3 regions of the Shewanella sp. ISTPL2 genome follow, and region 3 is predicted to be linked to each of the others. Evidence: predicted binding sites of a transcription regulator. Region 3 holds the regulator's gene; each other region holds the start of a gene.
The links. Region 3 encodes LexA, which represses DNA repair genes until DNA is damaged. Its sites were predicted from a motif close to TACTGTATNNNNATACAGTA; they were not measured.
Positions count from the first base shown of each region.

Region 1: a site for LexA is predicted at 7,352-7,371, ahead of recN (DNA repair protein RecN). Genes of this name have one in related genera too.
Region 2: a site for LexA is predicted at 6,141-6,160, ahead of HUB64_RS03370 (DNA topoisomerase III). Genes of this name have one in related genera too.

Region 1 covers NZ_JAAPAV010000001.1:4,102,302-4,113,058, reverse strand. Annotated here, with positions in the region: gene rlmD (23S rRNA (uracil(1939)-C(5))-methyltransferase RlmD) at 1-1,231, opposite strand, end outside; gene barA (two-component sensor histidine kinase BarA) at 1,332-4,133, shown strand; gene HUB64_RS18105 (YjaG family protein) at 4,108-4,707, shown strand; gene HUB64_RS18100 (DUF3319 domain-containing protein) at 4,851-5,084, shown strand; gene HUB64_RS18095 (LysR family transcriptional regulator) at 5,121-6,020, opposite strand; gene HUB64_RS18090 (AEC family transporter) at 6,311-7,273, shown strand; gene recN (DNA repair protein RecN) at 7,402-9,060, shown strand; gene HUB64_RS18080 (phosphatidylglycerophosphatase A) at 9,214-9,708, opposite strand; gene thiL (thiamine-phosphate kinase) at 9,724-10,680, opposite strand.
Region 2 covers NZ_JAAPAV010000001.1:734,708-745,464, forward strand. Annotated here, with positions in the region: partial or broken gene HUB64_RS03355 (flavocytochrome c) at 1-776, opposite strand, end outside; gene HUB64_RS03360 (sigma-54-dependent Fis family transcriptional regulator) at 942-2,468, shown strand; gene HUB64_RS03365 (porin) at 2,584-3,753, opposite strand; gene HUB64_RS03370 (DNA topoisomerase III) at 4,002-6,128, opposite strand; gene HUB64_RS03375 (hypothetical protein) at 6,295-6,582, shown strand; gene HUB64_RS03380 (sodium:alanine symporter family protein) at 6,850-8,328, shown strand; gene purF (amidophosphoribosyltransferase) at 8,455-9,969, opposite strand; gene HUB64_RS03390 (CvpA family protein) at 10,027-10,515, opposite strand; gene HUB64_RS03395 (SPOR domain-containing protein) at 10,631-10,757, opposite strand, start outside.
Region 3 covers NZ_JAAPAV010000002.1:204,885-215,641, forward strand. Annotated here, with positions in the region: gene HUB64_RS22740 (SCO family protein) at 1-278, opposite strand, end outside; gene cyoE (heme o synthase) at 326-1,231, opposite strand; gene HUB64_RS22750 (heme A synthase) at 1,246-2,223, opposite strand; gene HUB64_RS22755 (hypothetical protein) at 2,223-2,768, opposite strand; gene HUB64_RS22760 (SURF1 family protein) at 2,859-3,623, opposite strand; gene HUB64_RS22765 (DUF2909 family protein) at 3,622-3,840, shown strand; gene HUB64_RS22770 (cytochrome c oxidase subunit 3) at 3,845-4,720, opposite strand; gene HUB64_RS22775 (cytochrome c oxidase assembly protein) at 4,717-5,298, opposite strand; gene ctaD (cytochrome c oxidase subunit I) at 5,300-6,892, opposite strand; gene coxB (cytochrome c oxidase subunit II) at 6,902-8,434, opposite strand; gene HUB64_RS22790 (cell division inhibitor SulA) at 8,838-9,350, opposite strand; gene lexA (transcriptional repressor LexA) at 9,347-9,967, opposite strand; gene plsB (glycerol-3-phosphate 1-O-acyltransferase PlsB) at 10,128-10,757, shown strand, end outside.

The DNA of each region.
Region 1 (10,757 bases), on a different contig from region 3:
AGCTCGCAGGATTACACGAAACATACACGACTTTGCGCGGCTTCATTTTCTTTAGCCATTGCAAGCTTTCAAATGCCCCCGCACGAGCGGGATCGAGCAGTAATTTATCAATCTTGCCCATCCAAGGCTCAAGGGATAAATCCGCACTTAAATCGCCGTGGTAAAAGGTCAGTTTATCAAGATTGTTAGCTTTCGCGTTCACCCGTGCCTGAGTCACCATTTCGGCAACCCCTTCGACGCCAATCACATCCGCGCCCATTTTCGCTAAGGGCAAACTGAAATTACCCATGCCGCAGAACAAATCCAAAATGCGCTCATCTGGCGCTGGCGCTAACCAATCCATCGCTTGAGCGACCATGGCCTTGTTAATCTGTCCGTTCACTTGCACAAAGTTACCTGGGGTGAAACTTAAGCTCACCGCATCCGACTGCGCATTTTCATCTAGCAATTGATAAACAGGTAACACTAACTCAGCGCCGACGCCTTGGAATTGCCCTTCGTTGTCCTGCAGACAAATATGGATCTGATGCAGCTCAGCAAAGACTGACAACTTAGCGAGATCTTTATCATTTAGCGCCTTAGTGATCCGCAGCACGGCGAAATGACCATTATCGGCGGCAATTAACTCAAGATGACCTAAGCTGGCTTTAGCCGACAATTGGTTCAGCAACTTAGCAAAGGGTACGATCAAGTCCGATAACGGCTTAGCTAACACCAGACATTGACTGATTGGCACCACATTGCTGCTACTGGCGGCGCGAAAGCCTAAACTTAAGTGCTTGGTATTTTTATCAAATAAAGTTGCAAGACGGGCGCGGCGACGATAATGCCAACCTTCCCCCGTGAGTGCGGGCGATAAAGCACCACCTTCAGTGCCAGCAAACTTAGCCATAATATCCAGCAACGCGGCTTCTTTATGCTCACGCTGACCCGATAATGACATATGCTGTAAGTCGCAGCCGCCGCAGGTGTGGTAGTGTGGACACTCAGGCTCGACGCGCTCAGGACTTGATGAATCGACTTTAATCAACTTGGCGCGGGCATAATTTTTCTTTTGCTCGGTGAGCTGTACCGTCACGGTTTCATCGGGCAGTGCGCCGGGGATAAACACGACTTTACCTTGATGTTGTGCTATACCTGCCCCTAAGTGATCGAGCTGTTCTACGCTCAGCGATAACTTAGCCGACAACTGTTTGGAACTATTTGGTTTTGCTTTAAAAAATTGCGCCATTTCGGCCTCTAAATCAATAAAATACTGGCAAAGACCGCCCTCTTTCTGGCAGTCTTATAAAATTATCTTAGTCTCTGTCACAGGAAACACCGCCGCTGCTATGAACCCTGTCAACAACATGACCAAATACAGCCTACGTTCTTGGGTTCTTGTGCTGGCGCTCGCGCCAACAATCTTGGTCGGTATCCTTCTGGGCAGCTACTTTACCATAAACCGTTTTTATGAGCTCGAAGATACGCTCGTCGAACAGGGCAGCAATATTATAGAGCCCCTGTCGATTGCCAGTGAAATCGGCTTAGTGGCGAATGATCGCGAGGCGACCAAACGCTTACTCGCGGCGGCACAGCTCAACAAATCCACCTTAGTAAAATCCATCGCGATTTTCGATGCCAATAATCAACTCTTTGTGACCTCCCACTATCACAAAGACTTTGAGATTATGCGCTACAAAGAAGCCCTCAACACGCTGCATAAAACCGAAATTGAACATGTGGACGACAGCCTTATTTTACGGACGCCCATTTTTGCCACAGGCCCCATTGCTGCTCCCGCTAATTACGATATCCAGACAGATGATGGTCATCTTTTAGGTTATATCTCGATAATAATCAATAAAGAACGTGCCTTGTTAGAGCAACATAGAGCTGCAGTCGCCGCCTTTATTATCGTGTTGATCGGCGTGCAGTTAAACCTGCTATTTACTTTCCGGCTAGTGAAAAACGTCACTCAGCCCATTACTGAAATGGTGCGCGTCGTCGCTAAAATCCGTGAAGGTAAATTGGACGCCCGCTTAGATGGCAACTTGATTGGGGAGCTAGACTTACTCAAACGCGGTATCAATGCCATGGCAGGTTCGTTGTCGGAATACCATGATGAGATGCAGCAAAATATCGACCAAGCTACATCGGATCTGCGGGAAACCTTAGAGCAGATTGAAATCCAAAACGTCGAGCTGGATTTAGCTAAAAAACGCGCCCTAGAAGCCAGCCGAATTAAATCTGAATTCTTAGCGAATATGTCCCACGAGTTACGTACGCCACTCAATGGTGTTATCGGTTTTGCGCGGCAATTAGTCAAAACACCATTGCATTCGAGCCAAGTCGATTACATCAAGACCATAGAACGCAGCGCCACTAACCTGCTGGGTATCATCAACGACATTCTCGATTTTTCTAAACTCGAAGCCGGTAAAATGGTGCTAGAAAACATGCCCTTCGGCCTTAGAGAAACCATAAGCGATACGATTACCTTGATCTCGGGCAGCGCCCAGGCCAAAGGCCTAGAACTCGTCGTCGATATCGCCCCCAACGTGCCAGACAATGTCAATGGCGATGCCATGCGCGTATGCCAAATCATCAATAACTTGGTTGGTAACGCGATTAAATTCACTGACTCTGGCAGCGTGATGGTCAAAATCGAGCTGCAGAGCCAGTCGGATGAACAAGTGGTACTGCGCTGTGATGTGGTCGACACAGGTATTGGTATCGATGAAAGCCAACAGGACTTTTTATTCCAAGCCTTTGGCCAAGCAGACTCGTCGATTTCGCGCCGCTTTGGTGGCACCGGCTTAGGTTTAGTGATCACTAAACGTTTAGTGAATCAAATGGGCGGCCAAATCGGCTTTACTTCATCCCCAGAAAAAGGCTCAAACTTCTGGTTCAGTTTGCCGCTCGGCTTAGGTCAATTCCAAATCGGTGACTCACTGCCGCTCGAAAAACTCAAAGACAAAACTATACTGTTTTACGAACCGCGAGTGCTGACTCATGCTGTCTTGAGCCGCCAATTGAATCAATGGGATACAAAAGTCACCCATCATCAGCATATTCCAAGCTTGTTGACTACGCTCACCACGGCTGAAGCGCCATACGACTATGTTCTCTTGAGTTGCCATGGGTTTAGCGATTCAGCACAACTGGTGAGTACACTAAACTTGGCGAAGACCAAAACAGATTGCCTTATAGTGCTATACGATTGCCAAGAACAGGATGCCTTAACCCAATTTATTCGCCCGAATGCCGATGTGGTGTTGTCTCTGCCAGTCAGTGAGCATCAGCTTGCGCGCAACTTACTCTATCCACCGATGGAGTACGACATCATAGCCCCTGCGACAATATCAACGCCGGTTGCGCGCCAATCTTTAACCGTGCTAGCGGTAGATGATAACTTTGCCAACTTAAAACTGATTGATACTTTACTCAGCGAATTAGTGACGACTGTGGTTGCCGTCAACAGCGGTGATGAGGCAGTTAAACAGGCGAAGACTCGCACCTTCGACTTGATTTTTATGGATATCCAAATGCCTGGCACAGATGGCATTAGCGCCACGAAGCAAATTCGCCAAGGCTCGATGAACCGCAACACGCCGATAATTGCCGTGACCGCCCATGCCATTGCCGAAGAACGCGAACTAATTTTAGGCAGTGGTATGGACGGATATTTGCCTAAACCTATTGATGAAGCGGCGCTCAAAGACATTATTCATCGCTGGATCACTCGGCCTAAGTTCACCCATTTTGACCTGCATACGCTGAACTGGGATTTATGCTTAACCCAAGCCAATCACAAGGCCGATCTCGCCTTAGATATGCTCAGAATGTTGCTCGACTCATTACCGCAAACCGTGGCGACGATTCAAACGGCGCTAAGTCAAAACGATCACCCTGTCATGCTCAGTACTATCCATAAGCTGCATGGTGCGAGCTGCTACTGCGGCGTGCCCACCACACAAAGGTTATGCCAAGAAATTGAATCGGCACTAAAACGTGAAACATCGGTTGAAGATCTCGAACCCGAAATACTAGAGTTACTTGATGAGTTAACTAAGGTAGAATCTGCGGCAAATCAAGTGATATCACAGCTATCAGCGGAAATAACAGATGACCAAAAAAACGGGCTTCTTTAAACGTCTTAAGGCGTTAACACTGCCACAAAAACAACTCTTTGCCACAGCACTTTGCCAACGTATGTTGCCCAACTATCAACTGTTTTCCGAAGTCTGTGAGTTTGGCGATCCTACTGTGTTGAGTACCGCATTAGAACTATTGTGGCAATCCCAGTACGACTCCAAGCTGAAATTCAATGTCGATGTGCATCTGCAACGCTTGGAAGATAACACCCCAGATCCTGCTGATTTTGAAGCCTATGGCGTCTATCCTGCTATGGATGCAGTGGTCGCAATATCGACCTTACTAGGTGCAATTCAAGGCAAAATTGAAGAAGACATAGTCAATATCAGCAAATTGTCATCCAGCACAGTGGCTAACTACATCGAAGCGATCAGCGATGTCGATTTGGTGGATGAAGCATTAGATGATTTCGTTTTCGCCCATGAAGTCATGGAAGAAGAGAAAGAATTACAAAATTCTCTGCTGGAAATTATTGAAGAAAATCCGAAGATCACTGCAGAACTGGTCAAGGGTTTACGCAAAGATATTATCGAAGCTGGCGTATCAAATATCGGTATCAGCGTCGCTTAATTGATGGGGGTGCTTGGGGTTACTCAAGCACCTATTATCCATGCAGAATAAGAAAGGGATCATCGTTTTACACCCTCACCAACGAATCCCGTCAAAGATATCCAGTTGCTATAAATAGCATCAATAAAGATTGAGTTATTCCAATGAGAAAGATTGTTTATCAAGGATTTATCTTAACCAATAGCGAAGGACGCACTGACAGTTGGAAACTGACCATCAAAGATCAACAGCGTATCGGTTCTTTATTTGAACTACGGCGTTTAGTGGGATACTTCTTAGAACTCGGCATACTGCCCGCGACACGCTCCAGCCTGCAAGACGCAAAACAAACGCAAAACACCATGAGCAAAAACACGGTAAAACCTAAAAGACGCTAAAAATCAGTTCCCTTATTAAAGAATAACTCGGTTAAATCAACGCATAGAGAATAACTCTGGCGCCTTTGACTGCATAAACTCAATAAAGACTCTTACCTTTAGCGGCTGCTGGCTGCGCTGATGATATAAAATCGAAATTCGCCTCTGTTCGCCAATCCATTCTGGCAATAATACTTTAAGTTTTCCCTCTTTAATCTGCTGTTTTACAAATAGTTCAGGACCATACAAGATCCCACCATGGCCTAAGGTCGCCTGAATCGCTCCGTGTAAATCCGTGAGGGTGAGCTTAGTCGGGCCATTAAAATAAAAAGACTCGCCGCTTGGATGCTTTAAATGCCAATTAAACAGCGGCCAGACTTTTATCAGTTGATGGGCTTCAAGATCATCGGGATGCTCAAGTTTAGGTGCCTGAGACAAATACTCTGGCGTGGCAAACAGGCAATAGTCGAGCTCGCCTAAGGTACTCGACACCCAAGAAGAATCAGGCTGAGCCCCGCCAACAATCGCCACATCTATGCCTTTGTCGATCAAATCGACTAACTCATTACTCTGGGAAATGTGCAAACGGATATCGGGATACAGGCGGCCAAACTCATTCAATGCTTGAATAAATACAATGGAAATAATCGAAATCGGCGCGGCGATGCGTAAGGTTCCCTCGGGTTTATCACTGCCTAAACCACTTAGTTCATCAAATTGAGCAACCACACTCTGGTAGCGTTGAAAGAGCGCCAGCCCTTCCTCCGTCAATCGTAACTTGCGGGTACTGCGCATAAAGAGCTGTTTATCGAGCTTCTCTTCCAACTTCGCTAACTTGCGGCTCACAGTGGCGATGGGCATATCGAGCTCCTTCGCCGCCTGCGAAAAACTGCCCGCATTGACTAAATGCACAAAAAGATAGACAAGTTGTAGTTCAGCGCCTAAATCATCACTCATTGCATATCCTAATTTCACATATTGGGTATTGACGTTAAAACGCTAAATTCACTAAGTGATTGTGTTTTAAACATTGAATTATTCACTTATACGACCATAGCGCAATAGCCTTAGATTGAAATGGTATGTTATTTTGTGGCGAGTTTTACTGCGCTGGCGCTAAATCTGGCTCTAAAGTGACATAAAAAGAAGCAAGTGCTGTAACTCTGTCCACCAAGAATCATAGCGACAGTAAAATGACGACGGTGGGCGAGTTTATTCAAATTTAATCGTAAGGATGAGTGAGGGAAATGACCATTTTAACCCCTCTGTTTGCCGTCTTCGGGATCATGTTGCTCGGTACACTAGTGCAAAAACTAAAACTCTTGCCCGTCGATACGGATCAAGTGCTAAACCAATATGTCTACTATATTGCGTTCCCTGCAATCATGCTTATCGCCCTCGCCCAGCAGCCGATTGACGAGATTTTGCAATGGGGATTTATTGCGGGCTACAGCACAGCTATGGTGATCACTTATCTTGTCTGCCTAGGGCTATCGCTGATCGCTAACCCTAAACAGCATGCAGTTGCCGCCATTCGAGCCCTCAATGCCACCTTTGGTAATACGGCGTTTATTGGTATTCCACTGCTCATCATCCTCTTTCCGCACCAACAAAGTGCCTTAGTCGCCGCCGCGATTGCCAGCTTATTATCCGTGCTGATGTTTGCCGTCGCCTTAGTCTCGATGGAACTGGCCACTAACACCCAAAGACAACACCACGCCTTAATCATAATGGCAATGGCGGTCGGTAAAAACCCTATCGTTATTGGTAGCTTAATTGGCGTCGGCATTTCGGCGCTAGAGATAAAACTGCCGTCAGGGCTGGCGCTAATGATCCAGCAAATAGGCAATACCTCAAGCCCCTGCGCCCTATTTGCTATCGGCATGGTACTCGCCAAAGCGATGCGCTACCAGAAAGATAGCAGCGTATTTAGCCCCAAGAATTTTATCGAACTGAGCCTTATCAACCTCTTCAAGCTGGCTATCCAACCTGCACTCGTCTACTTTATGCTTAACCGTTTTGGAGTAAGTGGTGACTACCTGATCATGGGCGTGATCTTGAGCGCACTGCCCACCGCGGCTAGCGTGTACTTACTTGCCCAGCGTTATAACACTCAGGCTTCTACCAGTGCTCAGGGTATTCTATTTGGTACCTTAGTCACTTTCTTCAGTTTGCCTATCTTAGAAAGCTTAGTAAGAATCTATGCATAATCAGTTAATTAAAAATATTTACTACCGATAATGCCGATTATTTACCCAAGCCACTTTACTGTATATAAAATCAGTATATACTGTTTATCAATACAGTGGTTTGGTATGTTTTTCGACAGGAATTCACTATGCTTTGCCAACTCAGCATTAATAACTTCGCTATCGTCCGTTTTTTAGAACTGGATTTTCGCCCCGGTATGACCAGCATCACAGGTGAAACCGGTGCAGGTAAATCGATTGCCATCGATGCGCTAGGCCTATGCCTAGGCAATCGCGCCGATGCCAGCAGTGTTCGTCCCGGAGCCAATAAAACCGAGGTCAGCGCCCGCTTTTCCTTGGATGATATTCCACTGGCAAAACGTTGGTTAGAAGATAACGATCTTGAACTCGATGATGAGTGCATTCTACGTCGGACTATTGGTAGCGATGGCCGTTCACGCGCCTACATCAATGGTAATCCAGTGCCGCTGACGCAGCTAAAATTACTGGGTCAGTTGCTTATCGGTATTCACGGTCAACATGCGCACCATGCAATGTTAAAAAGTGAACATCAACTCACCCTGCTCGACAGTTATGCCAACCACAGATTGCTTATCGATACGGTTGCCGCTAGCTTTCAACGCTGCAAGCAAATTGAGGCCGATCTAAAACAACTCGAAGCCTCCCAGCATGAACGTATTGCCCGTAAGCAATTAGTACAATATCAAGTAGAAGAACTCGATGAGTTTGATCTTAAAGTTGATGAGTTCGATGAGATTGAGCAAGAGCACAAACGTCTGGCCAATGGCACTGAGTTGATTGATACCTGTCAGGCGAGCTTAGATATACTCACAGAGGGCGAAGAGAACAATATAGAGTCGCTGCTCAATCGAGTCGTTTCCCTCGCCGAAGATCTGCAAAGCTACGATCCTGCATTAAGCAATATCAACACTATGCTCAATGATGCCTTAATCCAAGTGCAAGAAAGTGCCGGCGAGTTGCAGCACTATTTGAGTAAGCTCGAACTCGATCCGACCCATTTTGCCTATTTAGAAGAACGGCTATCAAAAGCCATGCAACTAGCGCGTAAGCATCATGTTAGCCCGAATAAACTGGCCGAGCATCATTTAGCATTAAAGGCTGAGCTGAGCACCTTAGACAGTGATGAAAGTAAACTTGAAGAAATTCAGCTTCAAGTCGAGGCAAGTAGAGCCACTTATCTTAGCAATGCGCAAAAGCTCAGCCAAAGCCGTGCCCGCTATGCTAAAGAACTCGACAAACTGGTGACTCAGTCAATCCACGAACTGAATATGCCTAAGGGTAAATTTACGATCGAAGTCAATTTCCACCCCGAGCAAATGTCAGCCAATGGCAGTGACAATATCGAATTTATGGTAACCACTAACCCTGGCCAACCTTTGCAACCAATTTCGAAAGTCGCGTCTGGCGGTGAGCTTTCACGCATAGGATTAGGGATCCAAGTGATTACCGCGAAGAAAGTTGCCACACCGACATTAATTTTCGATGAGGTGGATGTCGGGATTTCCGGCCCCACCGCCGCAGTGGTGGGCCGCATGTTACGCAGCTTAGGGGAATCGACCCAAGTACTGTGCGTGACTCACTTGCCGCAAGTTGCGGGCAATGGTCATCAACACATGTTCGTCGATAAATTTAATAAGGCAGGCAGTACTGAGACCACAATGAAATCGCTCGATCGTGAGCAGCGTATCCAAGAGCTTGCAAGACTGTTAGGTGGCGATACTATCACCAGCAATACCCTCGCGAACGCAAGGGAACTGCTGCAATAGTAATATGGATCAGATAACGAATAAGGTCGCTAAACGCTTGAATCTACACACTCTATATCACAAGCTAAGGGGCTATATCAAAAACTAAGGGTTAGTTGTTGGTCATGCTAACTAACATGTCAGGTTAACTATCATGTTAGGCTAGCGATAATGTTAGCTAAAACACCAGACTAGCCCTTGCAGACAAATAAACGAAAACACGCCCGCTAAGACATCGTCAATCATAATGCCAAAGCCACCATGAACTTTGGCATCGAGCCATCGAATAGGCCAAGGTTTGATGATGTCGAAAAAGCGAAATAGACCGAAGCCGACTAACAACCAACCCCAACCTGCTGGTGCCGCTATCATAGTGATCAGTAGCCCAACCACTTCATCCCACACAATCGCACCGTGATCGTGTACCCCCATATCTTGAGCGGCTTTACCGCAGATATAAAATCCCGCAAATGCGCTCAATAAGGTTAAGCCGATATACCAAGTGAGCGGTAATGGCGCCATCAATAAATAGAGGGGAATGGCTGCTAAGGTACCGAAAGTACCAGGTGCTTTAGCGGCGAGTCCGCTACCAAAACCGAGTGCCAAAAAGTGGACAGGATTTTTTAATGACAGGCGCGTTAGCACCTGATCCTTTGACAACCATTTCATTAACATGCTCTTCGCTTAAAAGTGCTCGAAACCGTGATACGGCGGTGTAAACGGCTCACCATTGAGTTGCAACTTGAGCTTACTGCCTGCACAAATTTGTCCAACGCGAACAAACTTTGCTCCTGCATGGCTCAACGCTGTCTCAAGCGCACCTTTTTGCGCCTCAGGAACGGTGAACAGCAGTTCATAATCTTCGCCCCCCGTAAGCGCATAACCTAAGGCATGCTCCTCGCTGACGGTATCTTGCATCGCGCGTGAAAGCGGGATGCAATTAACGTCCACCACAGCACCGACTGCCGAAGCCTTAAGCACATGACCGATATCCGAGATAAACCCATCGGAAAGGTCGATTGCACTGGAGGCAAGCGAACGCAAAGCTTGGCCCGCTAAAACTCTTGGTGTTGGACGATAATGGCGATTGATCAGGAATTCTTTATGCTCGGCTCTAGCCTGTTGCGCGCCACGAATGATATCCAGACCTAAAGCCGAATCTCCGAGCGTGCCCGTGACATAAATCCAATCACCGGCTTTAGCACCATGACGCGTGAGAGCCTTACCCTGTGGGACTTGGCCGTGCACAGTGATGCTAATCGCCCGTGGACCACGAGTCGTATCGCCGCCAATTAAGGCGATGCCATAGTAATCGGCCGCTTCAAACAAGCCTTCACTAAAGCCACTTAGCCAAGTCTCATCGACTTCGGGTAGCGTTAAGGCAAGCGTCATCCACGCGGGTTCAGCGCCCATGGCAGCCAGATCAGATAAATTTACCGCTAAAGCTTTGTAACCTAAGGCAGCGGGAGGCATGTCGGGGAAGAAATGGACATTTTCAACTAAGGTGTCACAGGAGATAGCGATCGACTTGTTTTCTGCGGGTTGCACTAAAGCGCAATCGTCACCGATGCCAAGCTTCACATCACGGCGAGTGGGGCCGCGGTTGCTAAAATAACATTCAATTAATTGGAATTCTTTCACTGTACAGTTTGGCACGACTTACATCGGCCACCTTTGTTAGCAATGAAAAACGGTATCCTAAGATACCGTTTGTCTTT
Region 2 (10,757 bases), on a different contig from region 3:
TTTAACTCAGGTAGTTGCATCATGCGATATTCAATATCGCGACCAAAGCCCCCCGTTGCCATAACAACACCACGGCGCGCGCCTATGCGACGTATTTTACCGGTTCGCTCATTAGGGAAATAAAAACCTTCACGAACTTCGACCCCAATCACGCGACCATCGAGATCTTTCACAAAGCTTTCGAGCTTGGTCTGATTTCTCATCACCACGCCTTTATCTCTCGCGGCGTTAATCAGCGGTCTGATAATACCTGCCCCTGAACTTTCAACGGTTTGCAAGACTCGTTGTATTGAGTGTCCACCAAAATGCTGCACAAAAGGTTTCCACTTAACCCCATGTTCAATCAACCACTGACAGGATTCAGCCGTGCCATTACACACCAGTTTTAACATCTCAACATCGTTCATGCCCCGACCTGCTCGCATCATATCGGCGACCATTTCATCGACAGAATCATTAATTCCAGCCTGTTTTTGCAACTCAGAGCCCGCCACAGCCATGGCACCGCCATTGATAGTTGAATTACCACCAAAGACTGGCATCTTGTCCACAACCATAACGCTCACACCAGCCTCTCTAGCTTGTAATGCCGCAGACATCCCAGCAAAGCCACTGCCGACAACTAATACATCCACAATCTCATCAAATACTTCAGGAGCAACACCACAATTGGCTGTTGCAGGTAAGGCTATTGCAGCCCCAAAGCCAGCAGCCATCACGGCCCCACCTTTTAGCAACTGCCGACGGCCTGTATCAATATCTTGAGTTTTACTCATGCTTACTTCCTTCAATAATGGCTGGAACTTGTCAGCATGGAAGTGCATGCGCTGTGCCAAGCACCTAAAAAGAGGTAATTAAGTGGGGAACTTTGATTGGAGGCACGGAATCACGAAATATAAAGATCTACAATCACGATACTTAATGATTAACATGAAATATCAATGGAAAAACACTTTTATCACGAATCGACACTGAGATTATTCAGTAGCCTACAACTCGAAAAGTCCCTGCAAAGTTACTTCGAGTTTATTCGGGATGAACTGCCTATTGATGGGCTATTTATTAATATTTTTCGCAAACAATTTAATGACATACAATTTATAGCTCATGTCAATGCTAACCAATCATGTACCTTAGATAGGCAAATATCTATCCCTGAAGAACTGGCTAAGTGCTTAGATGACCCTCAACGCCCACGCGTGAGAATTGTTAATGATATTGAGCACGACCCAATCACAGCTTTAGTTGCACCTAAGGTGATCAGTGGTATTCGTTCGCTGATCATTTTGAGAATGTCTATCGAAAATACCCACCTTGGGATAGTCGGATTTTATGCCAAAACGACAGGCGTTTTTCGCCCTCGTCATGCTGATTTAATTGCTCCGCATATGCATGCATTAGCCTTGATCACTGCACTAAATCTACGCGGACGTAATTTACTTAAAGAAAATGAAGCACTCTCAAAGCAGAATGTGAGTCTTCGCAGAACACTGGATGTCCAGAATGGCGTAGTGGGAGCCAATTCAGGCTTGAAACACGTCATGCAGCAAGTGCAATCTATTGCCAAGATTAATACGACCGTCCTAATGCTGGGTGAAACGGGGTGTGGAAAAGAAGTAATAGCCAATGCTATTCACGAACTTTCTGAACGTTCAGATAAGCCCTTTATCAAGGTCAACTGCGGTGCCATTCCAGATACTTTGATTGACTCCGAACTCTTTGGTTATGAAAAAGGGGCATTTACTGGGGCTGAGTCCCGTAAAATTGGCTACTTCGAACAAGCCAATGGCGGCACTATCTTCCTCGATGAAATTGGTGAGCTACCACTATCCGCACAGGTTCGATTACTCCGTGTACTTCAAAATAGCAGTATTACCCGTGTAGGTGGGCATGATGCTGTACAGCTTGATATTCGTATAGTGGCTGCCACCCATAGAAATTTACAAGCTATGGTACACAGAGAAATGTTTCGGGAAGATCTTTGGTATCGCTTAGCTATTTTCCCTATTGAAATCCCTTCATTAAGACAAAGACGTACAGACATTCCTTTACTCGTACAGCATTTTATCGAGCAACTGAGTTCAAAGTTCAACCTGCCTCAATTGCCAAGAGTTGCACCGGAACAATTGAATATTCTGAATCAATACGCTTGGCCAGGAAATGTCCGAGAACTCATTAACGTGCTCGAACGGGCGATAATACAACAACCTTCGGGACCGTTAGATTTTGGCTTCCTTGCTCCACATCAGGGTGAGGAAATTACGACCCAAGCAAATCAAACCGTTATCATAGATCCAAACTATGCGAGCGATAAACTTGTGCCCCTTGATGTTATGACCAGAAAATACATTAGTCATGCACTGCGGATTACAGGTGGAAAACTCTATGGTCCAGGAGGTGCGGCTGAGTTATTGGACATCAATGCTAATACGCTGCGTAGCAAAATGAAGAAACTGGGGATTGTGTAATCTTTCAAGGCTAACGAGTGCGCTATAACAAAAATAGAAAGCATCGGTTAACAAAGTGCATAAATAACAAAGGTCACATAAGTGACCGTTGAAAAATTAATGATAACCATAGGATCTAGAAGAAATAACGGATTCCCACCGCATAGTTGTTATCTTGTAGATCTTCATAGGCTTTATCATCCATACTGCTGAAATCTATTTTGGCCTCAACGTACATAATTGTGTCGCGGCTATAGCGATAATGCAGACCTAACACTGCAAATTGGCGTGTCCATTTTCCTTGGATCGCAGTATCTACATCGGTATCAAGATCTTGATATGTCAGTAATACAGTTGGAACGAAACCATTATCATACTGATAAGCAACAATAAACTCTGCTCCAGTTGAATCATATAAATCTCCACCCACTAATTCGTTTTGCTCACTCTTATGGGCGTTAAAACCTACGTATAAACCGTCAGCATCACGACCTGGAGCATATTGATAGAAACTACCGTATTGGGCGCCAATACCAATAATTTGGTTAGTGTTATCAACCTCTTGGCCTGCAAGATTTCCGGTAAAATCACCACGATTAAATCCCGCTAGCACTTTAAATTTATCAGTAAAGTTGTAAGTTACACTTGCACCGTAGCTAGGTTCGAAACTCAATTCGGAACCATCTTTCAAGGGAGCACCACTGCCATCATACAAGGCAACATCGCTATTTTGTTTAGAGGCATACTGCACTGCGACATGTAGATTACCAAAAGTATTACGATATTGCAGCGCAGCATCGGCACGTCCTGCCCCTGTTAAACCACCGTCACCGAAGGTATAGGCCCCCACTGACCACCCCGTAAAAGCATTGAGCACATCGGTTGTGTAAGCAACATCATAGTAAGCCCCCCATTGCTTACCAAAACTGATCTTTCCCCATTTCTCATGGGACATCCCTACATAACCCAGTCGATTGAATAAAAAATCTGAATTTTTAGATGCAGATAACTGACCGCCACCTTGGCCTTGCGTGTATATAAGGCCGTCATCACTGGTCACCATATTGATACCCCATTCCGTATGGGCAAAGGAGCTCCAGCCATTTTTCTCTTGACGGTCGAAACGAAAACCAACACGAGAAAAATTATCTATAACGGAAGTTTCATGACCATCATTTAACGCGGCAAAACCTAACCAACCTATCATGTTAACGCTGTTAGTTTGGTCATTATACAACTCAACGGCTTGAGCAGTTCCCATTAACAATAAGCTTGGGATCATCAAAGCGAGCAATGTCTTTTTCATTTCATCTACCTTTAAATTCAGCGAAACCACATATAATTACATGATTTATTTGATATATTATTTTCCCCAATCAATAGTAAGCAGGTTATATGCCACCGGGAGGAAAAGCTGAAAATCAAGGTGTTTTTTAGATACGGATCAGGCAATCTCGAAATATCGTGATTATCGGTTGTTAAATACCGTTAGATAAATTAAATGTCGTTATTACATCAAAAGACAATAACGACATATATGCAACAAGTGTGTCATTACACTGCTGTTGTAGATTTGCGGCTATTAGAAGCTGAACGACTGGTTGATCGAGTTACCGAACTTTTGGAACTAGTCTTTTGGGAAGCATATTTGTTGGAACCATCGTTTTTTGTTGTACCTATACCTTTCGCTGAACTTGATTTTTTAGAGTACGACTTACGATAACCGGATTTATTACTTGCCGTTTTACGATAACCTTGGCCTTGTAAACCATTAAGCGCGGTTGGCAGTTGTGCGCCTGCATTCTGGATAAGCGTGGATAAGGTGCCGAGCAGTGGCTGCATAAAGGCTTGATAAGAGGTTTCTTTATGGCAAATGCCGTTCAAGCTCGCTTCCCAAAGCGCTGTCATATCCGGCGTAGTCGCACTCGCGGGCAAGCTGTTAATCAATCCTTTCCCCACGTCTGTCGAGACAATAGATTTACCTAAGCGTTGTAAAAAACCGCGTTTGAACAGCAATTCGATAATACCTGCACGGGTGGCCTCTGTACCTAATCCGTCGGTTTCTTTAAGAATTTTACGGATCTCAGGATCGGTCACATAACGGCTAATACCCGTCATAACACCGAGTAAAGTGGCATCGTTAAAGGCCTTTGGTGGTTGAGTATTTTTCTCCAACAATTCGCCTCGAGTACAATGCAAAGCCTGTCCCAATTTCAAAGGCGGTAATTGGCCGATAAACTCGTCATTCTCCTCATCGTCCTTACCTGCGCTTTCTTCCGTCGACTTGTTGCCACTCGCCTTACTGCCATTTGGCTCTTGGCGGGCAAAGAGTTGCTTCCAGCCGAGGGATTTATCCTGACGCGCCTTGGTATTAAATAAGCCACCCTCGATTGTCACTTGCACTGTGGTTTCACTGTAACAATAAGCCGGATAAAACTGGGCTAAGTACTGGCGAGCAACATGAAGATATAACTGCCTCTCACGCTGACTCAAGCTAGATAAGTTAGCCGTCTTCTCTGTGGGGACGATTGCGTGATGGGCGTCCACTTTTTTATCATCCCATGCTTTAGATTTAAGACGGGGATCGGGTGCATCAGCACCTTGCAATAACTCAGCAGCACCGTCACTTATCGCCTTAAGTACCGAAGGCGCAAGGTTATGTTGCTCAACGGGTAAATAACGACTGTCGGAGCGTGGGTAAGTAATGAGTTTATGACGTTCATACAAACTTTGGCAGGTATCGAGCACATCCTTAGCACTCATGCCAAACCGTTTCGCCGCATCAATTTGCAACGCGGATAAGCTGTAGGGCAATGGTGGATTCTGTTTCTTGTCCTTAGCCACTAATTGAGTGACTAAGGCGGGTTTATCACTGATGCGACTCACCACATTTTGCGCTAGCCCTCTCGCTAACACTCGTCCTTCTTCATCCATATAGGGCTGACAAGCTTCGCTAGGTTGCCACTTGGCGCTGAAGGTTTCTTGCTTCTCGGTCGCCAAATGCGCTAGTACTTCATAAAAAGGTTTAGATTGAAAGTGGGCAATCTCTTCATCACGGCGCACCACTAGCCCAAGCAATGGCGTTTGTACTCGGCCGACGGATAACACGCCTTGATAACCGACCTTTTTACCTTGGATGGTGTACGCGCGGGTCATATTCATGCCATAGAGCCAATCGGCACGACTGCGGGCTAATGCCGATGTGGATAAAGGAATAAACTCGCGATTGCTGCGTAGCTGCGTTAGCGCCCGTTTTACAGCTTGTGGGTTTAAGTCACTGATCAGTAAACGCTGAGTTTGATGTAGCTTGTCCCCCGTCACGCCAAGATAGGCAATCACTTCATCCACGAGTAACTGCCCTTCACGGTCGGGATCGCCCGCATTAACCAAGGTGTTGGCTTGTTTGACTAATCGTTTTAGCACTGTGAGTTGACTGCGGGTTGCGGCCTTAGGTTTGAGTTGCCACTTGTCTGGCACTATTGGTAGGTGCTCAAACTTCCATGCTTTAAATTCAGGATTATAGGCGTCAGGTTCTGCTTGTTCGAGCAAGTGACCGACACACCAAGACACACAATCGCCATTGGCGGCTTCGATAAATCCATCGCCTTTTTTATGGGGTTTAGGCAATACATCGGCAATGGCCCGCCCTAGGCTAGGTTTTTCTGCGATATAAAGGATCATACAAACACCAAACACTGGATATAATTACAGTATAATTTAGCCCAAACGCCTGTTGAGTGCAAATTTCTGTAGTAAACCGTGCTTAAATGTCAAAGCTTAAGTGTAAATTTAATTGCGAATGATTCTCAACAAGGCATAAGATACATTAAATGACTAAGGAGTAACTATGAGACAATTTGCAATAAATGCGCGACAAGCAATGACAATAACTCCAGCATTAATATTAAGATTCAATCAGTTATTGATATTCCATAGCTTAATGTTACTCGCATTAAGCATGCTCACCAGTACCTGGCTGGGACAAATGAAAATCATCGATATGCCGTTAGCATGGGGATTCATTCTCGTCATTCCTATTGCTGTGAGTTTATCTCTATTACTCAGCCATCAAATCACGCGCCATAGCTTAAGCAGCTTATTCGGCGTGTGGATGCTACTTTGGGTAATGGGATAACTGACATTCATAATAAATCACTACCGTATTTCGAGTTAACTCGCCCCTCTGCTCTATTTATCCATGCTAAAACTCAATTTCAAAACACATTGATTTCAAATATTTAACATTTTAACTATGAAGCTCCCTAAAAAATAGTTATGTTGAGTATCTTGGATATTTACAAAAAATGTCTTAATCAAAAGTGAATGTCCTAACTCAACATCTGTTGAATAACCGTAAACCTAAAAACTCTGCTAAAACAACACAATAAAGGAATCGGAGTCTATGAATGAGATTGTCAACGCGATCAATAGTGTAATTTGGAGCCCTGCACTTATTTTTCTTTGCCTAGGTGTCGGGCTCTATTTCTCCCTTCGCACTCGATTTTTACAGCTGCGCCATCTGCCAGAAATGATCCGCCTGATGTTTGATGGTAAGAGTACTGATGCGGGAGTGTCGTCTTTTCAAGCACTCGCGATGACATTAGCGGGTCGAGTCGGTACAGGTAACATTGCAGGGGTCGCCACAGCAATCACCTTTGGTGGTCCTGGCGCTTTATTTTGGATGTGGATGGTTGCCTTTCTCGGTGCCAGCTCCGCCTTCGTTGAATCTACCTTAGGTCAAGTCTATAAAGAAAAAATCAATGGCGAGTATCGTGGTGGGCCTGCTTTTTATATTGAAAAAGGCTTAGGCATGAAATGGTATGCATGGGTATTTGCAATTGCGACCATATTTGCTTGCGGGATCCTGCTGCCGGGCGTACAAGCTAACTCGATAGGTTCAAGTTTAAAAACCGCTTTCAACATAGATCCTAATGTGACTGCAGCCATACTGGCTATGCTTCTTGGCTTTATCATTTTTGGCGGTGTAAAACGTATCGCTCACTTTGCCAGTGCCGTCGTCCCCTTTATGGCACTGGGTTACATCATAGTGGCTTGTGTCATCATAGCGCTAAATATTGGCCAGCTACCGGGTATTTTATGGTTAATTATCAAAAGTGCCTTTGGCTTTGATGCGGGTTTTGGTGCCATTTTAGGCTTAGCCATCATGTGGGGGGTAAAGCGGGGTATTTACTCCAACGAAGCGGGTCAAGGTACAGCGCCACATGCCTCATCTGCAGCGGCGGTAAGCCATCCAGCCAAACAAGGGTTAGTTCAAGCTTTTTCTGTGTATATCGACACCTTATTCGTTTGCTCTGCAACTGGTTTCATGCTGCTTATTACAGGACTGTATAATGTTCAGGGCCCAGACGGTGCGGCGCTCTATACCGGCATTGCCGGAGTCGCTGCAGGACCAGGCTACGTACAAACGGCAATGGAAAGTATGATGCCAGGATTTGGCAATATCTTTGTGGCTATCGCACTCTTCTTCTTCGCCTTTACGACCATAGTGGCTTATTACTACATTGCCGAGACCAACATTGCCTATATCAACCGTAAAGTAAATCATCCTTGGTTCATGGTCGTTCTCAAAGTCGTGATCATTGGCTCAACCGTATACGGCACAGTTAAAACGGCTGATATGGCTTGGGGAATGGGTGACATTGGTGTTGGACTCATGGCATGGCTCAATATTATTGCCATTATTCTATTAAGGAAAACCGCATTCACTTGCCTAAAAGATTATGAATCACAGCAAGCACTCGGCATAGAGCCACTTTTTGACCCGGTAAAACTGGGTATTAAAAATGCGGATTACTGGGTTGAACGTAAACACGCTGAAGAAAATGTAATGACTGAAACAACACAACGCATAAATACGTAGACGTTATCACGATGATCCGTTAAGCAAATATAAGCCATTAAAAAGCCAGTGATTTCTCACTGGCTTTTTTGTATCGTTTAGAACAAAAATAACACAAAATTTACGATACTGAATGACCCACAATCTTTATGGGTGACAGACGTTATGCAGCTCTAAGTTAGTGCCGATATCTTTATTTCGATCGGCTTTAGCATCATCATTACGCAGTTGCGTCAAGTGATCTAAATACGCTTGGTCAACGTCGTTCGTGATGTAGTGACCATCAAATACGGACGTTTCGAAACGTTTAATTGCAGGATTCTCCATTCTTACCGCTTCAATTAAATCGGGTAAGTCTTGGAAAATAATGCCATCAGCACCAATTAACTTGGCGATTTCATCGGCATCACGACCGTGTGCAATAAGCTCATTCGACGTTGGCATGTCAATACCGTACACGTTCGGGAAACGAATTTCCGGTGCGGCAGAGGCAAAGTACACTTTCTTAGCACCTGCTTCACGGGCCATTTCGATGATTTGCTCTGAGGTCGTACCGCGAACGATAGAGTCGTCCACCAGCAAGACATTTTTGCCTTTGAACTCAGTGTTAATCGCATTCAACTTACGACGCACTGACTTCTTACGCTCCTGTTGACCAGGCATGATGAAGGTACGGCCAATATAACGGTTTTTCACAAAACCTTGGCGGTACGGTAAGTCCATGCAACGGGCAATCTCCAGCGCGATATCACAAGAGGTTTCAGGAATAGGAATAACCACGTCGATATCGTGATCGTACCATTCTTTCTTAATCTTCTCGCCAAGCTTAGCGCCCATGTTGACGCGACTTGCATATACAGACACTTTGTCGATCGTCGAATCTGGACGGGCAAAATAGACGAATTCGAAGATACAAGGTGCATAGCTAGGCTCGGCTGCACATTGACGGGTATACAGCTGACCGTCAATTGAAACATAAATCGCTTCACCCGGTGCCACATCACGCATCACTTCAAAGCCAACAGCATCGAGTGCCACGCTTTCAGAAGCCACCATGTATTCAGTGCCAGTGGCGGTTTCGTGCTTACCTAATACTAAAGGACGAATACCAAATGGGTCACGGAACGCAACTAAGCCTTGACCAATAATCATGGCAACAACCGCGTAGGCGCCACGAGCTTGTTGGTGTACGTTAGCGACCGCATCGAACACTTCTTCCGACGTCAGGGTTAAACTCGTGGTTTTTTGCAGTTCGTCGGCCAACAGGTTTAACAAGACTTCAGAATCCGAAGTGGTGTTAACATGACGACGCTTTTTGATCAGTCCTTCGGCTAATTCGACTGTGTTGGTTAAGTTACCGTTATGGGCTAATGAGATCCCAAATGGCGAGTTAACATAGAAAGGCTGCGCTTCAGATGCGCTTGAACTGCCCGCAGTTGGATAACGCACATGGCCAATACCAGCATTACCTTGTAGGCGTTGCATATGTTTGACTTCAAAAACGTCTTTAACCAAACCATTGGCTTTACGTAGTCTGAAAGCACCACGATCAATGGTCACAATACCTGCCGCATCCTGACCTCTGTGCTGCAACACTGTCAGTGCATCATAAATGGTCTGATTAACCGATGATTGGCCAACTATTCCGACGATACCACACATGGGTAAGCTTCCTCATTGTAAGATGTTCTATCACTTAGGATTATTTTATTTTCTTTCTTATAGTTTGGGTACAAAGCTGGAGGTATTTTCCAAATAGTCAAAAAACCATTGAATAACAACGCCAAATTCGGGTACTAGCACAGAATCTTTCCACCATTGGGAGTTGGGAGAGCCTGTAAAAGCATCCATGAAAAACAACAAGGCGCTCACAATAAGCGCGCCTCGAATAGCACCGAAGCACAAGCCCAAAAGCCTGTCAGTGCCAGATAATCCGGTTTTGACAACAAGTTGTCCGAGAATATAGTTAACTAAGGCACCGAGTACCAAAGTGGTAATAAAGAGGATGGCAATAGAAACGCCATTACGCAGCATCTCATCGTTCATTTGTGTTAAGTGAACGGCAAGATCTTGGTAAAATTGGCTGGCAACAAAGAAAGCCGCAAACCATACCACTAAGGACATGGCTTCTTTGGCAAATCCACGGATCAGACTGATAAGAGTCGATAATCCGATGACGAATATGATAGCGTAATCAATCCAAACCATTGAGATGGCTTTCCGACATGGGCTTTAAGACGGCGCGATTCTACCAGAGACTGAAACGATTCTCACCCCTAGTGAGGTAAATAAATCATTTTCAGTCTCGAGTGTTGTATCACCATTAAGATTCTAAGGGATTAAAAGGAACAATCCAGCCCTTGAGACGTGTAAGGTTTTCCACCTCAACTTGTACTTTCTTCAGCTTTGCCTCAGACACATCGGGTCCGACAAACACTTTAGTTAATACG
Region 3 (10,757 bases):
AGATCGGGATAAGCCGCCGCGAGTTTATTTAAGGTCGTAGGGCAAATGTCGGGGCAAAAGGTAAAACCGATAAAGAATAAGCTCCATTTTCCCTGCAAACTGGCATTGGTAAAAGCTTGCTTGTGTTGATCGACCAATTCAAAGGGCGCTAATTCATAGGCCTGTGGAAACAGAAAACCGCTCTCTAACTCGATAGGTTTTGGGGGATTAAATTTCACCGCAAATAGGCCGCCAAGACCGAACAACAAAATGGCGATGACTAAAATTCTTTTCTGCATTATTCGCTCCATAAATACAGGTTAGCGCTACAAACTCGTTCCATACACTAGTTCCACAAATAGTGGTCTAGCAGTAATGCCATAAATAACAACATTAAATGGTAGATAGAGAAGCGGAACACTTGCATCGCTAAGCCATCATGATCCCGATATTTAAGTTGCCATGCTTTATAGATAAATCCCGTACTGAGTAAACTCGAGCTGACGAAATACACAGGCCCACACATACCAACCAGTACAGGTAATAGGCAAGCAATCGCCAGCAATACTGTGTAGAGCAAGATGCAGGTTTTAGTAAATTCGACACCGTGGGTGACTGGCAGCATGGGAATATCTACTTTGGCATATTCGGCGCGTCTGTGAATGGCCAGTGCCCAAAAATGTGGCGGCGTCCACGTAAAAATGATGATCACTAGCAATAACGCATGGCCGTGAAATTCGTTCGTCACTGCCGTCCATCCCAGCAAGGGTGGCATAGCTCCCGCAAGGCCACCGATCACAATATTTTGTGATGTTGCGCGTTTCAAATAGGCAGTATAAACCAAGGCATAGCCAATCAGGCTGGCAAAGGTCAGCCAAGCTGTGAGTGGATTGACTAAGGAATATAGGACGATAAAGCCAAAACTACCTAAGCTAGCGGCGAAAATTAACGCGCGGGTGGCCGAAATGCGTCCCTTAGGCAATGGGCGATTGTAGGTGCGCGCCATTAAACCATCAATACGGCGATCGATCAGATGATTGAGCGCCGCCGCCGAACCCGCCATCATAGCAATTCCAAGCATACCCGCGAGCAAAGGCTGAACGGGCACCGCATGGGGCACAGCCAGACACATGCCGACGAGGACAGTGAGCAGCATGAGTGCGACCACTTTAGGCTTGGTCATTTCAAAATAGGCGCGCCATGTTACGCTGAAAGTGGGCAGGCTACTGGTGATTGAGAGTGGTTTTGCCATCTTGGATCCCTCGCTTATGCTTTGCGCCATAAAAAATAGTTGATTGTGACTAAGGTCAGTAGCAGTAGTGCCGCACCACCGTTGTGAGACACGGCAATACCGAGTGGCAAATGCATCACTACGTTAGAAATACCTAAGCTCACTTGTAGTATGACTAGCCCCACTAATAAAAGGCTTAAAGCCTTAAGTCCCGTAGCGCCCACAAATAATCGGTAGGCGAGCACGAGTAACAAGCTGGCAGTGACGATAGCGCCAATTCTGTGGGCTACGTGGATAGTCATTCGTGCAGGGTAATCGAGCACCCCAAATTCGAAGCTAGGGTGTTGGCCTTGAAACGGTGAAAATGCCTCGGCTATTGCTAAGTTATCTACCCAATTTCCCTCACAGATGGGTAAAGAGGTGCAGGCGAGCGCCGCATAATTCGATGATGTCCAAGCCCCCAGCATAATCTGACCCACAAGGACGAATAGGCTCACCAACGCTAACGGTGCGAGATGTCGAGCATGGGTTTCGCTATTAAATATACGCCGAGGTCGGGTTCGCAGGTAAAGGAGTAACAGCAGTGAGATTAGGCTAAAGCCACCAATAAGATGCGACATCACAATTATTGGCATGAGTTTCATGGTCACAGTCCACATGCCTAGCGCTCCTTGAAAAAGGATCAGCAGCACTATGATGATCGGCAATTTTTTGGGTGCTTCCGGTGTTTTTAAGCACAAAATTAAGATGAATAACACCAGTAAGCCAAGTCCGCCTGCGATATATCTGTGGATCATTTCCAGCCAAGCTTTCTCTGGATTGATATCGTGATCTGGGAATATAGTTTGCGCATGGGCGATTTCATGGTCTTGGGTGGGCACTTTAATATGGCCGTAGCAGCCTGGCCAATCGGGGCAGCCGAGTCCTGCATCCGATAGGCGGGTGTAAGCGCCCATTAAAATCACCAATAGGGTAAAGACTAATGTTAAGCGTAGGATCCAAGTTAACTGCATCAATCTACCCTCGACAGTTTTAACAACTTACGCAGATCTGCAATCAGCGCCTTGCCTTGAGCTAAATGCGCTTCTTTGCCCTGCACTTGAGGATAGCGCAGGACTAAGCTGCCTAAGGGATCGACTATGATTAGCTGCTGTTCATCTAACCATTTGCTTAAGCCTGCATTGGCGGGACGAGTATTGAAGTTAAAGGTGCTTAAGGCGTTAAGATCGCTGTCGGGATGAGTGAGGATGAGCGGTTCTACTCGCGCCTGATCTGGCCCTAGCGCTGTGTGGCTTTGGCGCAAAATATACAGGCGTTCACGGCAAGCATCGTTGCATTTGGTGGGTAATAAATACAGTAGTTGCCATTCTTTGGGATTAGAATTTTCAACCCCAAGGCTGGCATAGCTGGTTTCGGGACTGATCAGCTCGCCATGATTGGTGGCACCGCCATGGTATAAATTCAGGCTCAGCACTAGCTTAGCAATCACTACGGGTGCAATAAACGCCAGCAGTAATAGCCCTAATGCTTTGTGTTTAGATTTGTTTTGGGAGTTCATGCTTGCTCCTCTCATTCAAATTATCCCTAATTTATTGTTTTATCTTTATTTAGTTTTATTGGTGTCTTGCTAAGTATGGTACGAATTTCCCTATTTGCTCCTTGAGTTTGCGACTGTTTGGGCGCTATGGCGTTTTACATATTTAATCCCTTGCCACAGCATTAGCCCTGCAAATACGGCTGCCATCGAAAACCACTGCAACGCATAGCCCCAATGTTTTTGTGCTGACAGTGGGAAAGGTTGCCAAGGATGGGGCAATGTGAGGGAAGGTAATTGCTCTGGTTGCAACACGATAGGTAACACTGGGTGCCCTAATACCTTAGCCATTTCGGGCATATTTAAATTTTGAAAGCGAATACTTGTCCCTGTTTCTGCCATTAAAGCTTGGCTCAAGGGATTGATTTGCTTTTGATAAAGTCTGCCTTCGATATTTAATGCCCCGCTTAGGGGAGTGATGTGAGGCAACTCATCCCGATGGGAGCCAGCGGCAACAAAGCCTAACTCGACCAGCAACCAAGGTTTTTCAACTTCTACTTGCAGAGGTTGAAAGGCTAAATATCCCACTTGACCTTGATAGATTTGATTATCCAGCAGCCAGATTTGTGAGCTTGCGGGAGTGGCGCGTACTTGCAGTCGATAACCAGTCACACCTTCTTTGCCGACCTTGAGTTGGAGCTGCTCAAAACTTAATGGCAGCAAAGCTTGCCTTGCTTCCATCTGGGCTAAAAGCGTCGTTTTATCTTCACCACGGGCTAACTGCCATAAACCCAACTTGACCAATATAGTTAATACAGCCACAGTCAATATCAGTAGAAAAACCGTTAATTTATTCAGCAGAACATGAGGATATTGTATGAATAGCCTGTTCATTTTTAAGTTGGTCTTAGTTCTGCTGTTGCTATTCATCATTTTTAATCTAGGTCGCGCCTTGTTTATTATGGTGAAAGGTGATGAAAAAGTGCCTATGAGCCGTTATCTTGGTCGGCGAGTGATTTTCTCCGTGCTCGTTATCCTGTTATTGCTGGTGGCCTTAGGGACTGGGCTGATTAGCCCCAATCCCACGCCTTACTAAAGCACTAGAGAACGTAAACGAAAATAAACAAACACAGCCAGACCACATCCACAAAGTGCCAATACCAACTCCCCGCTTGGAACGCAAAATGTTTATCTGCGCTAAAGTGCCCCTTCAACACTCTGAAAAACAACACGAATAAAAAGAGCGTCCCCAGTGTGACATGCATGCCGTGAAAGCCAGTTAACAGGAAGAAGGTGTTGCCATAAATCCCAGAGGTCAGGGAGAGTCCCATTTCCCGGTAGGCATGCATATATTCTTCTGCCTGTAAGGCAAGGAAACCCATACCCAAGAGTATGGTGATACCAAGCCAGAGAGTAATGGCAGAACGTTTACCTTTTTCTAGGCTGACATGGGCGAAATGTAAGGTAACTGAGGAGGTTAGCAGTACGATAGTGTTGATTAATGGCAGTCCAGTCCATGGCATAGCTTGGGTTTTAGTGCCATCTGGCGTAGTAATGAGCGGCCAAATAGCTTCAAACTGAGGCCAGAGTACTTCGTGGGTCATGGCATTATTCGATGCGCCACCGAGCCAAGGCACTGCGAACATGCGGGCATAAAATAGTGCCCCGAAAAAAGCCCCGAAAAACATAACTTCCGAAAAAATAAACCAGCTCATACCTTGGCGAAACGATCGATCCATTTGGCTAGAATAGAGCCCTGCCATCGACTCTTGGATCACGGTTCTAAACCAACCCACCAGCATGAATAGGATCACAGCGATCCCAACCAGCAGCACATAACCGCCACCGGATGCACCTGATTTCAACTGCTGCACGAAAAGGCCTGCACCAGAGGCGATTAAGAACAAGCCAATGGCACCTATAATAGGCCAGACACTTTGGGATGGAACGTAGTAAGTCTGATGTTTCGTTGTCATTTTGCAGCTCCTTGCTCTATGGCAGACGCTAACTGCTTGTCGGTAATGTCGTAGAGAGTGTAAGAGAGGGTCAGAGTGTGGATAGACTCAGGTAACTGAGGATCCACATAGAAAATGAGCGGCAGCTCAGCGCTAGTGTCCGCCGCTAAGGGTTGTTGATTAAAGCAAAAGCATTCTGTTTTATTAAAATAAGCGGCACCTTGTCCGGGCGAAACTGAAGGTATCGCTTGGCCAATCGTTGCTTTAGCGGACATATTGCGCGCCAAAAATGCCGTATGAATTAGCTCGCCAGGGTGAACTTCGAGCCGCTTGGTTTGTGGCGCAAATGTCCATGGCATGCCTGTTTGTACCTGAGAAATAAATTCTACAGTCACTATTCGGCTTGTATCTACTGTGATTGCTTGATAACTACTCGCGGTATTGGAGGGTTTTCCATTGATACCGAGTTGCTCGCACAACACATCGTAGAGCGGCACCAGCGCGAATCCAAAGCCAAACATGCCAATACAGCCGAGAACTAACATGCTGATAAGTTTACGATTTGACTTAGGTTTATCTTGCTGGTGTTGGGTTGCCATTTCATTTCACCTCAGGTGGTGTCGTGAAGGAGTGGTAAGGCGCAGGGCTTGGCAATGTCCACTCTAAACCCTCGGAACCTTCCCAAGGTTTAGCGGGAGCTTTTTCGCCGCCACGGATGCACTTAATTACTAAAACTAAGAAAATCAATTGCGATAAGCCGAAGGCAAACCCACCAATCGAGACGATTTGATTAACATCGGCAAATTGAATCGAGTAGTCAGGGATACGCCTTGGCATTCCTGCCAGCCCAAGGAAATGCATCGGGAAAAACAGCACGTTGACCGAAATCACCGAACACCAGAAATGCCATTGTCCCAGTCGTTCGTTGTACATGTGTCCCGTCCACTTAGGTAGCCAGTAATAGGCCGCTGCCATGATGGAGAAAATCGCACCAGTTACGAGTACATAATGGAAATGTGCCACAACAAAATAAGTATCGTGGTACTGGAAGTCGGCGGGTGTAATGGCGAGCATTAATCCCGAAAAACCGCCAATAGTGAAGAGTATTATAAAGGCTACAGCAAACAGCATGGGCGTTTCGAAACTGAGTGAGCCGCGCCACATAGTGGCAACCCAGTTAAACACTTTCACTCCAGTTGGCACTGCAATCAACATAGTGCAATACATGAAGAACAGCTCGGCAAACACAGGCATACCTGTGGTGAACATATGGTGCGCCCACACGAGGAACGACAGAATTGCAATACTAGCCGTAGCATAAACCATGGATGCATAGCCAAATAAGGGTTTACGACTGAAGGCGGGCACTATGGCAGAGATGATGCCAAAGGACGGCAAGATCATGATGTAAACTTCAGGGTGGCCGAAGAACCAGAAAATATGTTGGAACATCACTGGATCGCCGCCGCCCGCCGCATCGAAGAAACTCGTGCCGAAAAACTTATCGGTCAGCACCATAGTCACTGCGCCAGCGAGTACGGGCATAACCGCGATCAGTAGGAATGCCGTGATAAGCCAAGTCCACACAAACAATGGTAACTTCATCCATGTCATGCCTGGCGCGCGTAAATTCACTATGGTCACAATCACGTTGATTGCGCCCATGATCGAACTTATCCCCATGATGTGAATAGAAAATACAAAGAGCGCCGTGCTATCTGGGCTATAAGTTGTTGATAGTGGTGCGTAGAAGGTCCAACCAAAGTTAGGTCCGCCACCTTCCATAAATAGCGAACTGAGAAGGATAGTGAAGGCGAAGGGGAGTATCCAAAAACTCCAGTTATTCATCCGTGGCAGCGCCATATCGGGCGCTCCTATCATCATAGGGATCAGCCAGTTAGCGAGCCCTGTAAAGGCTGGCATTACCGCACCGAATACCATGATCAGCCCATGAACAGTTGTCATTTGGTTGAAAAAGTTGGGCTCGACCAATTGTAATCCAGGTTGAAAGAGTTCAGCGCGGATCACCATGGCCATAGCGCCACCGGTTAAGAACATAATAAAGCTGAACCATAAATACAAAGTACCTATGTCTTTATGGTTGGTGGTTAGCAGCCAGCGCATGATGCCCTTTGGCGCACCATGATGATGGTCATCATGGGCTGCGGTTTGATCTTGAGTCGTAGTGCTCATCATTATCCCCTACTGTCCATGACTTGCGATATCAGCAGGTTGCACTGTATCGCCGGTATTGTTACCCCAAGCATTGCGTTCATAGGTAATGACTGCTGCAAGTTGCTGTGGGCTAAGCTGTTTGCCAAATGCCTGCATAGCCGTGCCCGTTTTGCCGTGCATCACAATATCGATGTGATTGGCGACTGGTCCAATGGCGATAGCACTACCCACTAGCGCGGGGAAGGCGGGTGGTATTCCTGCACCTGTCACTTGATGGCAGGCAGCACAGAAGGTCGCGTAGACAGTTTGACCTTCGGCCATGAGGGCGTCATGGCTGAGTGTGGGGAGGCTTGCGGGATCGATTGCAGCTGAGACGTCTGCAGGTGCGGGTGTCGGAGTTGTACTGCTTGGTACCGCGGCGGATGTTTGTGCAGAATTGCCGTTCATGTACTCGTTGACGTCTTTGGCTTGCACTGCATCGCCAGTATTATTGCCCCAAGCATTACGCTCGTAGGTAGTCACTGCCGCGATTTCTTGTGCGGTCAATTGCTTACTAAACGCTTGCATGGCTGTACCCGTTTTACCGTTGAGCACAATTTCAAGGTGGCCGCTGAGCGGTCCCGTTGCAATCGGGCTACCTTTAAGGTGCGGAAATACGCCTTGCAACCCTTCGCCATTGGGCTGGTGGCAGGCTGCGCAGTGCCCGAGGTAAACTTGTTCACCTTGAGTCATCAACTCTTCTTTACTTAGGGTTTGTGATAAAGCGGCTTGAGCGGCTTCAGCCGCAGCACCTGCGGCTTGTTTCTGCTCTGTGACCCAAGCCTCAAACTCGGCTTCGGGTAACGCTTGTACTACGATAGGCATAAAACCATGGTCTTTACCGCAGAGCTCGGCGCATTGACCACGGTAAATGCCGGGTTTGTCGATGCGAGTCCAGGCCTCATTGATAAATCCTGGATTGGCATCTTTCTTAATGGCAAAGGCGGGCACCCACCAAGAATGGATGACATCCTCTGAAGTCATCAGAAAGCGGATTTTGCGGTTTATCGGTAGAACGAGCGGTTTATCGACTTCCAATAGATAGTTTTCACCCTTGGTTTCGGTGCCTTCGATTTGTGCTCTGGGTGTTGTCAGTATGCTATAAAAATCAATATCTTGATCGAAATAGCTGTAATGCCATTTCCATTGGGAACCCGTGACTTTTACGGTGAGATCGGCGTTACTGGGATCTTCCATTGCGATTAAAGTTTTTGTCGCTGGAATCGCCATTAAGATCAAAATGATAAATGGCAGAATCGTCCAAGCGATTTCAACTTTAGTGCTTTCGTGAAAGTGGGACGCGACAGCGCCTTTGGATTTTCTGTGGTTGATCATGGCGTAAATCATGACGCCAAAGACCACTAGGCCTATTGCGCAGCAGATATACAAGATGGTCATGTGCAAGTGATAAACCTTACCACTGATCTCGGTCACGCCAGGGGTCATGTTGAACCGCATGTCCGCGGCGGTCAACGGTGGTGCGAAAAGCACCACGAGTAAACAATACAACAATTGCTTCACAAGACTTCTCCTCTGCCAATTGCGAATAGCAACTACAAAGAAGAGCAACACAGTAAGTCTCAACTCTATGCAAACTCTTCAGTTCCCAAAAAAGCTTTTTTGACTTCAACGTGCGTTGGCGGCTGTTACTTTTAATCAAGTATTGTTACTGCTGGTAATTAGCCACGCTGGCACATACTGCTGAAATAAATCTGTTCTCTATTTTTAGTGGCGCTTCGAGTTCGATAAATACTCGATTCATTGACCACGGAAGGTGATATATCATCACCGACTTAACCAACCATACTTGCTGTTTAAATATTGATCAAGATCACTTATTTATCTAATTATCTGAAAAATTGCCAAAAAAAAGCCTCACATTCATAGGTGAGGCGGCTTTCAAGGTAAAAAATTAAATGAATATTTAGTGTACAGCGCTAAAAAAAGATTGCTGACCGAAGAGATTGCCTTGCTCAATACGTACGTCTGCATGTAAGTGACTGTTTACGTCTTCAAGCACTATGCCCATAGCTCGGGCACTTTTAGCCACGATTTGTAGGCGTCGATTATCCCGCGCATCTAATGATTGAGTCCAAGTAATGACTGCACTGGACGTACCACTTGTCAGGGCTTTTTCCATCGCCCACAGGGTTTCGACTTCATCTTTAGCATGTACCAGCAAAACTCTATCCATACGCACACCTGCACTGGCGAGCATTTGCTTGTAGCCAATACTTGGTGGGTTGATGAGCACTAACCAACGGCCCTGTTGGCTTAACTGAGCGAGTTGTGCACTCAGATGAATTAATTCTTGGCGACCTTGAGTCTTAGTTGGCATACAGGCGATAGGCGCATGGTGCCAGTCATAGTCGGCATCACGGACTTCATCGAGCCACAAGCCCGGATGGCGGGGGGCATTGCCAAGTAGTTTATTCATAGCCAATCTCCATTACGGATCACACCGACGGCGAGTCCTTCAATTGTTAAACTTTGGAAGCCTAAATCCACTTTAATCGGGGAGTAATCTTCATTTTCGGCATGTAGATAGACCACATTACCTTTTTTTTCGAAACGTTTAACAGTGACATCGTCATCGACTCTAGCGACAACCACTTGACCATTCCTAGCTTGTTCTACTTTATGAACTGCCAGCAAATCACCTTCGAGAATGCCGATATTCTTCATGCTGTCGCCCTTTACTCGCAGTAAAAAATCGGCGGCGGGATGGAACATGCTTGGGTCGACTTGGTAGTACTGTTCAACATGTTCTTGGGCGAGGATAGGTTCACCCGCGGCCACTTGGCCGATGAGCGGTAAACCTGTTTCAGTCAAATCTTCGATTTCCGCAGGCAGACGAATGCCCCGAGATGTGCCTGGCATGATCTCAATGCAGCCCTTTTTTGCCAACGCTTTAAGGTGTTCTTCAGCCGCATTGGCGCTCTTAAAACCTAAACGGGTTGCGATTTCTGCCCGAGTGGGTGGCATGCCTGTATCGGCAATATTTCGTTTAATTAGCTCTAAAATTTCAGCTTGGCGTGGCGTCAAAGGTCTCATGGTGTTTCCTGTTTTTCTATACAGTTACTGTTAGTATATACAGTATTATTTGCAGCGCAAGTATTAACCACTTTTTAGCTATATTGGAGAGAATTAGCGAATATTGCCCATAGTCTGGTATTCTATCGGGCTAGTAAACGCACTTAATTGCATAAGAATAATGCCTAAACACGACTCTCTTTGGTTGAAATCATTACGTTGGATCCAAAAACACTTAGTGCACACTATTGTGGTGCCTCAGGATCCCTTTGCCGATCTGAATCTGGATGCTTCCAGACCCCTTGTTTATGTGATGAAAACAGAATCACTCAGTGACATCGCTGCTTTGAGCGAAATAACGGCTAAGTTAGGTTTACCAAGCCCTTATGAGCCTCTAGTGGCTAATGGTGTGACTGCGCCTCGGGTTGTCTGTCTTCAAGGACGTAAGCCACTGTTTGGCGAACGTGCTGGTAATGAGCCTTTCCTCGAATGCTTTATGCGTTTGTTAGCCGTGCATAAGGAACGTCCTGAATTAGATATTCAACTGGTACCCGTGAGCTTGTATTGGGGTCGCACGCCAGGGAAAGAAGACGACACTATGAAGGCGGCCGTATTTGAGCGGGAAAACCCGACTTGGCTGCGCAAGTGCTTGATGATTTTGTTCTTAGGTCGACATAACTTCGTGCAGTTTTCGAATGCCGTATCCCTGCGTTACATGGCTGACGAACATGGCACCGACATGGGGATTGCCCATAAGTTAGCACGGGTTGCACGCGTGCATTTCCGTCGTCAACGTAAGGTAATGACAGGG